DNA from 3 places in the Fulvivirga ulvae genome. Region 1 is predicted to be linked to each of the others. Evidence: riboswitches for the same ligand, from Rfam matches in the RefSeq annotation. Region 1 holds a riboswitch; each other region holds the start of a gene.
What was found. Region 1 has a riboswitch for cobalamin ahead of LVD17_RS09250 (ABC transporter substrate-binding protein). Riboswitches for the same ligand answer to the same signal wherever they lie in the genome.
Positions count from the first base shown of each region.

Region 2: another riboswitch for cobalamin. It lies ahead of LVD17_RS05145 (TonB-dependent receptor plug domain-containing protein); the one in region 1 lies ahead of LVD17_RS09250 (ABC transporter substrate-binding protein).
Region 3: another riboswitch for cobalamin. It lies ahead of metE (5-methyltetrahydropteroyltriglutamate--homocysteine S-methyltransferase); the one in region 1 lies ahead of LVD17_RS09250 (ABC transporter substrate-binding protein).

Region 1 is NZ_CP089981.1:2,238,649-2,243,220, reverse strand. Features, by position in the region: gene cbiB (adenosylcobinamide-phosphate synthase CbiB) at 1-154, shown strand, start outside; gene LVD17_RS09260 (AAA family ATPase) at 142-702, shown strand; gene LVD17_RS09255 (ABC transporter substrate-binding protein) at 689-1,786, shown strand; cobalamin riboswitch at 1,789-1,994, shown strand; gene LVD17_RS09250 (ABC transporter substrate-binding protein) at 2,108-3,250, shown strand; gene LVD17_RS09245 (iron chelate uptake ABC transporter family permease subunit) at 3,257-4,291, shown strand; gene LVD17_RS09240 (ABC transporter ATP-binding protein) at 4,298-4,572, shown strand, end outside.
Region 2 is NZ_CP089981.1:1,239,807-1,244,378, reverse strand. Features, by position in the region: gene LVD17_RS05155 (iron chelate uptake ABC transporter family permease subunit) at 1-923, opposite strand, end outside; gene LVD17_RS05150 (ABC transporter substrate-binding protein) at 1,019-2,155, opposite strand; cobalamin riboswitch at 2,225-2,463, shown strand; gene LVD17_RS05145 (TonB-dependent receptor plug domain-containing protein) at 2,564-4,480, shown strand; gene LVD17_RS05140 (YncE family protein) at 4,494-4,572, shown strand, end outside.
Region 3 is NZ_CP089981.1:4,099,493-4,104,064, reverse strand. Features, by position in the region: gene LVD17_RS17575 (class I SAM-dependent methyltransferase) at 1-631, opposite strand, end outside; gene LVD17_RS17570 (Type 1 glutamine amidotransferase-like domain-containing protein) at 874-1,512, shown strand; gene LVD17_RS17565 (VOC family protein) at 1,653-2,090, shown strand; cobalamin riboswitch at 2,585-2,789, shown strand; gene metE (5-methyltetrahydropteroyltriglutamate--homocysteine S-methyltransferase) at 2,959-4,572, shown strand, end outside.

The DNA of each region.
Region 1 (4,572 bases):
CAATTATTATCATGGGAAATTAGTTGAAAAGCCATTCATAGGAGGCAATAGCAGAGCCATTGCACCTAACGAGATAAACAAAGTGGCCATGATCAACCATGCCGTCACGCTCATTTTTGTCATCATAATTATCGGCATTCAATGGATAATCTGAGCAACAAGTTTATCATTACAGGAGCTGCAAGCGCAGGAAAAACAACCTTGCTCCATGAGTTAGGCCGTCGGGGTTTCAACTGTTATGAAGAAGTTTCTCGTAGAATTATCAGACAACAATTAAGTATATCTTCCAATGCCCTCCCATGGGGTGATATGCAAAATTTTTGCACCCTTACTTTTGATACCATGGTTAAAGAGCACATGGTTCAAACAGATTCAGCACTATGTTTCTTCGATCGCGCTCTACCCGATATTATTGCCAACCTGGACTCGTGTAATTTACCCATACCGCCCCCATACACCCAGGCAGTGGCTAATGCCGGGTATAACAAAAACGCCTTTATACTACCCATTCATCCGTCCATTTTTGTGAATGATCATGAACGGAGAGAAACATACGCACAAGCGAATAAGATTTACAGATCAATTATTAAAGTTTATCAGTCCTTAGGTTTTACACTTCATGAGATACCTTTGATGCCCGTAAGCCAAAGGGCTGAAATGATTCTTACCAAACTCCACACGTATAGCTATGACATTGCCTGATATCCGTATCGTCCAAAACCTGTTGATCATATTATGTTTTGGTACCCTTTTGAAATGTACTCCGGCACAAACCGAAGCACCTGTACAAAAACAAGCCCTGGACCTGTCGCATGCATCAAGGTTTGGCGCTGACTATCTTAAATCCGGGGCCACGGAGGTTAAGATAAATGCCCCGTGGTCAAACAGTGACAGTACCGTAGTGAAAACATTTAATATAGACTCCGGCTTTACCGCGCGTGCTATTGTTTGCCTTTCCATTACACACATAAATATGCTCAGTGAGTTGGGTTTGCAAGATAGAATTGTAGGCATTCCCTCGTATGAGGACGTTTTTGATGACAGTTTGAGAAATTATTTTATCAATAAGGGTGTGAATGAAGTAGGCAAAGGTGGTGACTTGAACTATGAGCTTTTAATTAACCTCCAGCCCGACCTGATCATAGAGTCTGCCGTTGGCAACTCGATGGATGTAAACCAAAAGCTGGAAGCACTTGGCCTCCGGGTTATTCTCTTCTCCGCCCACACGGAAAACCACCCTTTAGGGAGACTGGAGTGGATAAAATACCTCTCTCTATTTACAAAAACAGAAAATGTAGCCTTTACCCTGTTTAACCAACAAGCTGATAACTATGAGAAGATAAAATCTCAGTTTAACAAAAGAGATAGTGCTCCTAAATTCTTTGTAGGCTATATGTGGAAGGACAATTGGTATGTAGCCGGGGGCAATAGTTATATGGCGCAGTTCATCAAAGATGCTGGTGGCCAGTACATACTTAAGGAAGATACCAACCCCGGCAATATTAAATTATCTCATGAAACAGTAATTGAGTTACTTCAGCAATGTGATATCTGGCTACATCCGGGCAGCCAAATGAATACCATAAGTCAGCTTGCCGAGCTCAATCTGCCTCCGGAATATCTGGGCGGGCGGCTCCGAATTTACAATAACAACCGCCGGTTGAGCCAATATGGCAAAAATGACTTTTGGCAGTCAGGATTTGTACATCCTGAAAAGGTGCTGGAAGACCTAAGACACATTGTGATGAAAAATGATAGTCTTAACTATTATGTCCAAATAAAGTAATTTATATACATTTGAGCATTGGTGTTTGTTGATGAGATACTTTCGTCAACAGAATTAAAAGGGAATCCTGTTAAAATCAGGAGCTGTCCCCGCAGCTGTAAGCTCTGTAAAATGTTAACCAAATCACAAGCCACTGTCTCTACATCGGGATGGGAAGGCCGTTAACATTGGAGCAAGCCAGAAGACCTGCCAGTAAAACATAGTAATCGAAACTTTCGGGAGAAAAGTGCTGATTAGAAGATCCTACATAGTTTTTGCTGCGTACTGCAAATCTTTTGTTGCGTCATTCTGATTCCATTTCCCCGGGCAAATTATTTAAAAATGAAGCTCGTTATCAGATGTTTATCCGTGTTGATATGCCTTGTGGCTGCATGCAATTCGCCAAAGCAGGAAGGTACATCTACGTTGCCGACCCGCCAGCCTGTCCAACTTAAACATGCATCACTTTTTAGCATAAAACAACAGGATGGTTTTAAGAAAATTACAGTCCAAAACCCCTGGGATACCACTGCATTATACGCCACTTATATCCTAATCCATAAAGGTGATCCTGTACCGGAAAACCTGCCTAAGGACGTTTTTATAGTCGAAATACCGATTTCCAGTATCGTAACCTTATCTACCACACATCTCGGACTACTGCATACGCTTGGGGCAGAGCAGTCACTCATTGGGCATAGTACACTGGACTATATCTATAATCCATCCATCAAAGAGCGGGCTTTAAATGGTGAAATCGCAGAAGTTGGAAACACCCAAAATTTAAATATTGAGACCCTTATTGACCTTCGACCGGATCTCATGATGACCACCGGACATGCCCAGATACACGATAACCTGAAATTGCTGGAAAAATCAGGAGTACCCATTGCTTATAATATTGAATGGATGGAAAGCTCGCCACTTGCCAGGGCCGAATGGCTAAAATTTATGGCAGCCTTTCTTGAAAAGGATGCTATGGCAGATAGCATTTTCAATCATATCGAAGATGAGTATGAACAAATAAAAGCAGAAGCCATTGCTGTGAGTGACAAACCTTCTGTACTCGCAGGGGCCAAATACAAAGACACCTGGTCCATGCCCGGAGGCAATAGCTATGCAGCACAACTTTTAAAAGATGCCAACGCCTCTTACTATTGGTTCTCAGATAAGTCAAGAGGAAGCATACCATTAAGCTTTGAAACGGTTATAGACAAACAACTCAATGCCGATATCTGGATCAATCCCGGAGGTTTTACCGAGCTCGCCGAATTTATCGATCACGATGAAAGATATACCCGGTTCTCGGCTTTTCAGCAAAAGAAAGTTTATAACATATATGGCCGCATTAATGAAACAGGAGCCAACGACTATTGGGAAACAGGTCTGGTCAATCCACATCTAATACTTAAGGATTTAATAAAGATTATACATCCAGAGAAATTCCCTGATCACCAGCTTATCTATTATAAAAAACTCAATTAATCCTCCATGAGATTTGTCCCTTCCAAATACATAGCATTCTATACCCTCGCTATAATACTCCTGATCATCCTGTTCTTGCTGGATATTCGATATGGCACAGTCAACATACCTCTCGATCAGGTAATGAAATCGTTGACAGGCAAACCGCTCGAAAAGGAAAGCTGGGGGTTTATTATTACTGAATTTCGACTACCCAAAGCCTTGACGGCTCTCCTGGTTGGGTCGGGCTTGTCAGTGGCGGGGCTTCTGATGCAGACTTTATTCAGAAACCCTTTGGCAGGGCCATTTGTACTCGGTATCAGCAACGGAGCCAGCCTGGGAGTGGCGCTATTGGTCATGTCGGGCAGTTCCGTTTTCAATATACTATACCAGTTAGGAAATTGGGGAGTAGTAGTCGCAGCCGTATTGGGTTCTTCCGCAGTACTCTCATTTGTACTTTTAGTTTCCGCAAAGGTTAAAGACAATGTTTCACTTCTTATCGTTGGACTCATGGTGGGGAGTGCCAGCGGTGCGATTGTTAGCGTGCTTCAATTTTTTAGCGACGCTGAATTAATACAGGCATATGTCATATGGACGTTTGGGAGTCTGGCTGGAGTATCCTGGGAGCAGTTACAAATTTTAACTCCGATTGTACTTCTCGGCATATTGTTAGCATTCATCTCTCAAAAGCAACTGAATACCTTTTTGCTGGGGGAGCAGTATGCAAGAGGGCTGGGCATATCTATAAAAAAGTATCGAATCGTTGTAATTATAGCCTCTTGTTTACTTGCAGGAAGCATTACAGCATTTTGTGGACCCGTGGCCTTTATTGGCTTAGCCATTCCTCATATTGCAAGAGCTGTTTTTCAAACCGCCAATCACAGTATTCTCATACCCTCGGTTATATTAATCGGATCTATAGTTATGCTGATTTGCGATATGATCGCTCAAATGCCTGGTGAGCAAACCACCCTGCCCATCAATGCAGTAACCGCACTGCTTGGTGCCCCGATCGTAATTTCGGTCGTTATCCGTTCGCGAATGATGAAAACTTCAATATAAATAGCCATGATACTGGAAACCAAAAACTTATCTATAGGTTATCGAAAGCAGGCCCTCATCCAAAACCTCAATCTCCACCTTAAGCAGGGAGAACTGACCTGCCTTTTAGGGCCAAACGGTATAGGCAAGTCTACCCTTTTACATACGCTTACCGGCGTAATACCAGCAGTGTCAGGCGAAGCCTTCATTCAAGGGCAAGCTATCAATAAACTAACTCCACGGCAACTGGCCACTTGCATTGGCATGGTGCTTTCTCAAAAACTAACTCCGGTCAACCTAAC
Region 2 (4,572 bases), 1.0 Mb from region 1:
TGCGAAATAATGTCGCAGATCAACATGACGATAATGCCACCCATGGCTACGGCAGGGATTAATATCTTATGATTGGAGGTATTGAACAGCAGCCGGGTAAGGTGAGGGATGGCGATTCCGATAAAAGCAATGGGACCGCAGAAAGCTGTAATACTTCCCGCAAGCAGACTGGTGCTGATAATGATCCAAAAGCGGGAAGTTTTGATGTTGATCCCCATACTTTGAGCATAGTTTTCACTTAAGAGCAGAGCGTTGAGTGGTTTTACCATTATAAAAGCAATGGCTATACCCAAACCGGCAATAATCCAGAGTACAGTGATTTCGTCCCAATTGAGTCCGCCCAGACTTCCAAACGTCCAGAAAAGGTATACTTGAATTTCCTCCCCACTACTGAAAAACTGCAAAATACTAACTATTGCCCCGGTCAGGCTGCCAAACATAAGGCCAATGATGAGCAGCGTCATGCTGTCACGAATTTTCAGCGAAACAACTACTACCAACAGTAGCACCAGTGCAGAGCCCAAACTTGCGGCGGATACCACCAGCCAGCTTGTAAGCCCGGAGGCAACAAGGCTCCCGGTGATGGAGATACCCGCCAGTAGCAGTAGCGCCACACCCAGACTTGCACCCGAGCTAATGCCTAGTACAAAAGGTCCTGCAAGAGGATTTCTGAAAAGCGTTTGCATCAGCAGGCCGCTGATGGATAATGCCGCGCCCACAGCTATGGCAGTAATTGCTTTGGGTAGCCGGAAATTAAGGATGATGTTTGTCCAGCTATTTTTGCTCGCAACACTGCCCGTCAGCACATTCAATATTTCATCAAAAGGAATGGAAACACTGCCCAGGCTGATATTCACGACGAATAATACCAAAATCGAAAATGGCAGCAGCAATGTTAATTTTATGGTGTACGATCTATTCAATCAGCGGTGTTTTTTGATTCATCCTTCATTTTTAATACCCGTAAATCTAGCAACTTTTGCTTATACCCTTTAAGTCTGTTGGGTTACACCGTTTCTTAGTTCAGCTTTTCGTAAAAGTAAAGCTCATTATCTGGCAGTAATTCAGGGTGGAAGATCCTTATCAGGTCGGCCAGGATCAGGTCAGGCCTGAGGTAGCCAAGCTCGAGGTATTCATTGCCGCCTGTGGCTCCTATGCGTGCATTGTAGCTGTACACATTTCCATTTTTAAAAGCATCAAACCGGGAGTACCTTTGGTCGGCCTGTTTGATCTCTTCCAGTGAATTATAAGAGGCAACTCCCACCCAGTAGTCAGCATCATGTGCCTTTTCATAAACCGACTCAAAGCTTAATTCCAGAAATCCGGTGGTTGAGTCCTGCCACAAATAATTGGCTCCGGCATCGGCAAACAACTTAGCCGCATTGTTTTCCCCGCCCGGGAGGTACCAGGTATCACCGTAGACCACACCACTATATAAGGTAGGCATGGAGTCTGCCTTTGCGGCTTTTGCTCTCATTGTATTGTAGTTACTTTCAATAGCGTTGAACACAGAGTCTGCCATGTCTGTTTTGTTAAAAAACAAAGCCATGAATTTAATCCACTCCGCACGTCCCAGAGGATGCCGCTCAAGGTATTCCGCATTGATAAGTACCGGTATTCCGGCCTGGTTCATCTTGCGGAACTGTCCATAGTCGCCGGTAATTGTATAGGCCATTACAGCCTCGGGATCCAGCTCCAGCAGGCGCTCAATGTTCATTTCCTTATCTATGCCCAGCTCAGTTACATAACCGGAATCAATTCTGCTGCGCATGTTAGCAGAGCTGATGTAGTCTGTAGTAGTAAAGCCTGTCAGGCTCTGCGTTTCATTAATATAGTCAAGCAAGGGAATATGCGTGGTAGAGGTACAGACAATGCTTTTTATGGGCACTTCCACTATCTGAACATCGCGGTCGTGTGCCGGAATTTCCTCTCCTCTGGGCACGAGCAAATATTTAAAACCTTCTTCCGCACCCTGATAGGGCCTGGGTACCTCCACAAAAGGATAACCTTCTTTTAAAGAAACCCTGAAACCAGTGGCATACTGAATATTAACAGGAGTTTCTGTTAATATTTCTTTGCTTTTCCGCTCCTTATCAGAGTGGTTGCAGGCTATGGCTAAAATGGAAAAAACAATAATCAGAACCTTTAACTTCATCGGTCGGTGCTTTTAGTTGAATACAGAACAATATTAACCATTTTGTTTAGAGCTATTCAATTCTTTCCTAACTTTGAGCCGATTATTGGTTCATGATCAGTCCTTACGGCATATCATGATGAAAAGGGAATCCGGTGCCTCAGTGTGTTACTGATCATTCCGGAGCTGTCCCCGCAACTGTAATCCCGACCTGTACACCAGTACAGATAATACGCTTTGATCATCTTTGCCACTGTCCTGACCTGTCGGGATGGGAAGGTCCTCAAAGTCGGGTAAGCCAGGAGACCTGCCAATAGTTTTATATCTGGGCCTTCGGGAGTTGAGGCTTTAAGAAGTGAACGCTATGTTATCCATCATTTCGCCCATTTCTTAATGGCTTCTATTTAAGGCTCATTAACACGTTGTCGAATGAGTTATCTGCGAATTCTATTATTACCTTTGGTTACAGGCATCTTCGTTCAGCATGTGGCTGCCCAGGAAGATACCACGGCGTTGGTTCTGGATGAGATCAGCATTGAGGGAACGCGTCTGGAGAAGTTTACCATTGGTGAAAAGGTGGAGAAAATTTCACCTGTACAGAGAGAAGCTACGGAGTACAGTAACCTGTCTGAGTTATTGACCAATTTGTCAGGAGCCAATATCAGGTCTTATGGTGTGAGTGGACTTTCAACTCCTTCTGTAAGAGGCACTGGAAGTAATCATACTGCTGTTTTTTGGGAAGGTATAAACCTGCAAAGTCCGACCAACGGTAGCCTTGACCTCACTTTAATGCCAGTAAGCTTTGTGGATGACGTATCTCTCCAGTATGGTGGTGCAGGGTCCCTTTTCGGCTCGGGTACCCTGGGTGGGGCCATTCATCTTGGTACGGAGGCTGCAATGCAGGAAGGCTTTGGTGGTAAGATATTTCAGCAAATAGGCAGTTTTGGCAGTACCTATACGGGCGCGAATGTCAACTGGAAACATCAAAAAGTGCGGGCATCTATACGTGGCTTTGTGAACCATGCCGACAATGATTTTACCTATTTCAACCGTTACACAACCCGGGAAGAGGAGCAAAACAATGCCTCCATCGATCAGCATGGTATATTGTCAGAATTATACTACCAACTCAATGGAAACAGTGATATAAGCCTGAAATATTGGTATCAGGACAACCTGGTACATATTCCGGACCCGGCTTCTGCCTCAGGTGATGCAAGGGAAACCCAGGCTGATGAATTTCACAGAGCGGTTTTAAAGTGGAAGAGCCAAAACAGTAAAAGGATGTTCCGCGGACAATCGGCTTTATTGGTCCACCACCTGGACTACGACGACAAATTAACCGAAGTGTCCACCACACAATCCCTGTCATGGGTCAGTGAGATTGAAGCTACTTATAAACTGGATAAATCTACATGGCTCGATGCAGGTATAAACAACACTTACGATCAGGCGGAGGTGGACAGTTATGCAGGTGAAATACCTTCCAGAAACCAGACAGGCCTGTATGTTTCAGCCAAAAGGCTATTTGCGGAAAGGCTGGAGGCCAACCTGGGCTTGAGGGAGACATTGAGTGATGGTGACCTTTCACCAGTGATGCCCTCCCTGGGATTGAACTACTCGCTAAATAACGACTTCTCTTTGAAATCAAAGGTGGCCCGCAGCTATCGAATCCCTACTTTCAATGACCTGTACTGGAAAGGGGCCGGAGCAGTTGGTAACCCTGATCTGGAACCCGAGCTGGGGTGGAGTACGGAACTGGGTATATTATCTGAAAAGCGGTTTGGTAACTCACAACTTTCCGTTGAATTAACAGGCTATAGTAATACCATTTCACAATGGATTCAGTGGGTGGAAGTAGAATCAGTATGGAGCCCGGTCAATGTGCAGAAAATCTGGGCACGAGGGGCAGAGCTTATTTTAAAATATGGATACAGACTGTCAGACGACTGGAAGCTACAGTTTTGGGGCAATTATAGTTATACAAAATCCACCAAGCAGGAGATCAGTGAGGGCGGTAATCTACAAGAATTGGATAAACAGGTAATCTATACGCCTTTGCATCAAGGGAAGGCTTCGCTGAATTTAGTCCATGCACATTTCACATTAGGAATAAACCAGCTCTATATAGGCGAGCAATATGTTACCGGAGATAATAGAAGATCAATAGACCCTTACACACTGACCGGAGTTTCAGCTTCTTATAAGTTCTTGTTATCTCAAAAACATACATTAAGAATCTCAGGTCAGGTAAAAAATGCCTTTAACGAAGACTATGAGATCCGTAATGCACGGCCTATGCCACGAAGGAACTATCATTTAAGTATCATATATCAATTTAATTAGAGAATAAACCAAAATGAAAAACCAGTTTTTAAAACGCGTATTATTTGGCCTTTTAGTGGCCACCTCCAGCTTGTTCGCGTCATGTTCTGATG
Region 3 (4,572 bases), 1.9 Mb from region 1:
TTAGCTGGGTCAATATGTCCAGCAAGCGCCCGAACCCTTCTGCATCTTTGTGAAATTCCTCCGCCTTAAACCGGGTTTCCATAAAGTATTTATGAAACATGCCGCTCATACCCAGGTGAACCAGTGTAGGCCCGACTACTATCCCCTCAATGTGTGTCAGAATTTGTTGATGAACTTCCTCCTCCGTGACGGAAGCTGACGAAGATTGCTCATATTTATTCCCTAGTTTACTGAATATGTCTTCCAGCTTCAGAAAAGGCTCCATTTCAAATCGCCGGCTATGGTACTTTTCCGAAAGTATAAGCAGCTCTACAACATCTTTATACTTTGAAAAAAGTGTGAAAGCCGCTTCCGAGCGATCATTGGTTTCAAATGTAATGCTATCGGCTTCATTATCTATATGCTGTATGAGCCACCCCTGGGAGCACAAAGCCCTCAGCGCAACGTTCAGATATCCTTCATTAGCTTTAAATTGAGTGGCAATGGCGCGCAGGTCAGTCTTTTTTCTGGCCAGTAAAAAATCAGTTACGCCATGTGCTTTTAAAGCATATGCCGAGGGGGCAGTAACAATACCATCCAGATGCCGGAATATCCTGCTTCTGAGTACAGCCTGTTCTTTTTTTGATAGCATGATCTTCTTTAATAAAGTGAGAACTGTTTTGTTGGGAAATCAACCTGAATCGTGCGAACATTAGCTCAACAATAATTAAAATAGCAACTTTTCACACAGACGACAACGTCTTTTGCGAATCTTTTAAGGTTAATTTCAAACAGCATTTCTTCTTAGCCTCCCACAAAAATATTTAACTTCGACATGCCAGTTGGGATACTCAAAAACAAACACATGATAATCAAGACCATAAGCATTTCACATTGATAAGTAATATAAAACCAATATACCTGCTATCTGATAGTCAGCTGTTGTTTTCACGAGATACCACAGGACAGTATTTTCTGGCTTCTGTAAAAGACGATATCGGCAAAGTAAACATCAAAGCAGTCTACATCGGCTGGTCTAATGGCAATCAGCCTGAGTTTTACGAACTTTTTAAGGAAGGCATGAAGAACCTGCAAATAATGGATTGTAGGATGATTTCTTCTGAATTTACGGCAACCGACAAGCAAGACCTGCAACACGCTGACCTTATATTACTGGCCGGAGGTGATGTAATAGCGGGATGGGAAAGGTTATCAGAAACCGGAGCTGCCGGCATTATCAAAGAAAGATATGTGTCCGGGGCAGTTCTGATCGGCATATCAGCCGGTGCTATTCAATTAGGTGATCGGGTCCCCTTTGCAGCAGATAACGAGTCTGTAGAGATGATGAAGCTGGTGCCTTACATCATTGGTGCACATGATGAGGCCAATCAGTGGAGCGATCTGAAAAAGGCCGTGCATCTTTCAGGTACAGAAGGGATTGGCATTCCCTTTGGTACTGGTTTTAAATATTACTCAGACCAGCGTATTGAGATTATTAATAAGGATAAGGAGTTGTTTTACTATATAAGGTGATAGTTATAATAACAATTTGAACAGCAGATACCTACTGTTATATAAATTCCGCCGCTTTCGCCCCTGATCATTGGCGGATTTGCACACGCTGTCAGGTGGTTTATTCTTATATTTTTGCCTAAAACAAAATCAAAACAACCATGACAAAAATCAATCCCTATTTAAATTTCCCCGGTAATACGGAAGAGGCCTTCAACTTTTACCAATCTATTTTCGGAGGCGAATTCCTTGGTGGTATCATCCGGTTCGGCGATATGCCTATGGAGGGCCACGAGAACATGTCGGAAGAAGTTAAAAATAAAGTAATGCACATAGCGCTGCCCATCGGGGATGGCAATATGCTGATGGCCACTGATGCCTTGGAATCGATGGGACAGAAACTTTCGCAGGGCAACAATTTTTACATATCCGTATCGACCGACAGCAAAGATGAAGCACAGCGCATCTACGACAAACTTTCAGAAGGCGGTGCCATTGAAATGCCTATCGGTGATGTGCCCTGGGGTTCGTATTTCAGTATGTTTAAAGACAAGTTCGATGTACAGTGGATGGTAAGCTATGATTATCCAAAAGAGTAAGGAATATAAAAACACACCTTTCGTCCCGGTAGCAAAACCGGGACACCCCTCCTGCCGCCGACACCATACAGTGAACTTTCCTGATTAGAGCTCAAACACAAATCCAGCCCGGATAAGGGTGAAATTGCAATGAGGCAGTTTTATCTTATTTCGCTGGTAAGCTTACGTTGAGAGTTCTTGTTTTTCCGATTCACTCACTCCACTGGTTTTACGATTGATCACAATTTAGCTCTGAAGGTACGTATTGTAATCACCTCAAGAGGGATGGTAGTTATAGAAATATCTAAAATTCCAATATTACTTACCGTTTACCAGTCACCGATCACCATTTACTGTTCACCGTTCACTGTTCACCACTTACAAAAAGCTCCGGTTTCCGGACTTCCGACTTCGGACTTACTGAATACCAATTTGCCAACATTTTTAACCCCTCCTTTCCGGTTCTAAAAAATTTATTCCTAACTTTCCATTCAATAAGTTCTTTACTTGATTTCTTAATCAAAAACGGTAAGGGTTTTCGGTGAAAGCCGAAAATAATAGGGAATCGTGTGAAAATCACGAGCTGACGCGCAACTGTAATTCCGACCTCTTAAAGGGGTAGCGCTATTCTTGTTGACAAATGCCATTGTACTCAAAGCAGTATGAGAAGGCCGACAAGAATCGGAAAGCCAGGAGACCTGCCTTTATCGTCCTGTATATAACAGGATTTGACGATGCTTTCGCGATTTGAAGTATTAGCCAGAACAGATATTGATGCCACCTGGGTATAGGTGTGCACATACCTTTCTATCTATATTCATTAAAAGCATGGTGAAGTTGAGCTGAAGAGCTTTTAACTAATTATTCAAATTACTTAAAAGCTTAAGCTATGAAAACAAACAATTTGGGCTATCCGTCTATTGGAAGCCACCGTGAACTAAAAAAAGCCTGCGAGGCTTACTGGAAAGGCAAAATTTCGGTTGAAGAATTACTTGAAACCGGCAAAAACATCCGCACGCACAATTGGAAAATTCAAAAGAATGCAGGAATAGACCTGATCCCATCCGGTGACTTTTCTTTTTATGACCAGATATTGGATATGACTCTGACTGTTGGTGCCATTCCTGAACGATACAAGGAGCTAAAAAAAGACAATACAAAATCCAATCTGGATCTTTACTTTGCCATGGCCCGCGGTTATCAGCACGATGACCTGGATATTACTGCTATGGAAATGACTAAGTGGTTTGATACCAACTACCACTATATCGTGCCGGAATTCACTAATGACCAGCAGTTTTCACTTTCTTCAACAAAAATTTTTGATGAATACAAAGAAGCCAAAGCCAATGGCATAATTACCAAACCTGTAGTGCCTGGGCCCGTGTCTTACTTGCTACTCGGTAAAGAAAAGGAATCAGGGTTCCATAGGATAGAACTCATTGAGCAGCTGCTTCCTGTTTATCACGATATTTTCAGGCAGTTTACTGAATTAGGGGTGGAATATATTCAGGTAGATGAGCCTTACCTGGTAATGGATTTAACTGATAAAGAACGTGAGGCCCTTAAATATGCCTACCAGTCACTTAATGAGCAGTTTCCCCAGGTTAAGATCATACTAACCACCTACTTCGGAGACCTTGGTGACAATTTAGACCTGGCACTTTCATTACCCGTTGATACCCTGCATATCGATCTGATCCGCAGCCCTGAGCAACTGAACAACATCCTGAACTCGAAACAATTGCCTGTAAATCTCAATTTGTCATTAGGACTTGTGGATGGACGGAATATCTGGAAAAATGATTTCAGGCAATCCCTGGACACTATTCAAAAGGTGTCTGAAAAGATAGGAAAGGAGAGAATAACTATTGCCGCATCATGCTCGCTCCTGCACTCTCCATGTAATCTGGATCTTGAAAACGATAACGAGACTCTCTTACCGGAGCTAAAACAGTGGCTGGCATTTGCCAGACAGAAACTGGATGAAATCGTAATACTTAAAAACTTGTTGTCAGATGAAGTTGAAAATATTCACCTGCAGGAGTTTAATAGTAATGTCAATGCCATTAAAAGCAGGCAAACCTCAGAGTTGATCCATAATGAACAAGTTTCTCACAGACTCCATGCTGTTACCGAAAAAGACTTCAGGCGCAAGTCTGTGTTTCCGGAAAGAAAAGAGCTTCAGAACCAACTCCTTGAACTACCCCTCTTCCCTACTACCACCATTGGTTCATTTCCTCAGACTGCTGAGGTAAGGAAATGGCGGGCTGACTTTAAAAAGGGCAATGTAACCCAAAAGCAATATGATGCATTTCTAAAGCAGGAAATAGAGAAAGCCATCCGCTGGCAGGAAGATATAGAAATGGATGTATTGGTACACGGGGAGTTTGAGCGAAATGATATGGTGGAATACTTCGGCGAAAAGCTGGACGGCTTTGCTTTTACAAAGTATGGCTGGGTACAGAGCTATGGTTCAAGATGTGTAAAACCTCCCATTATT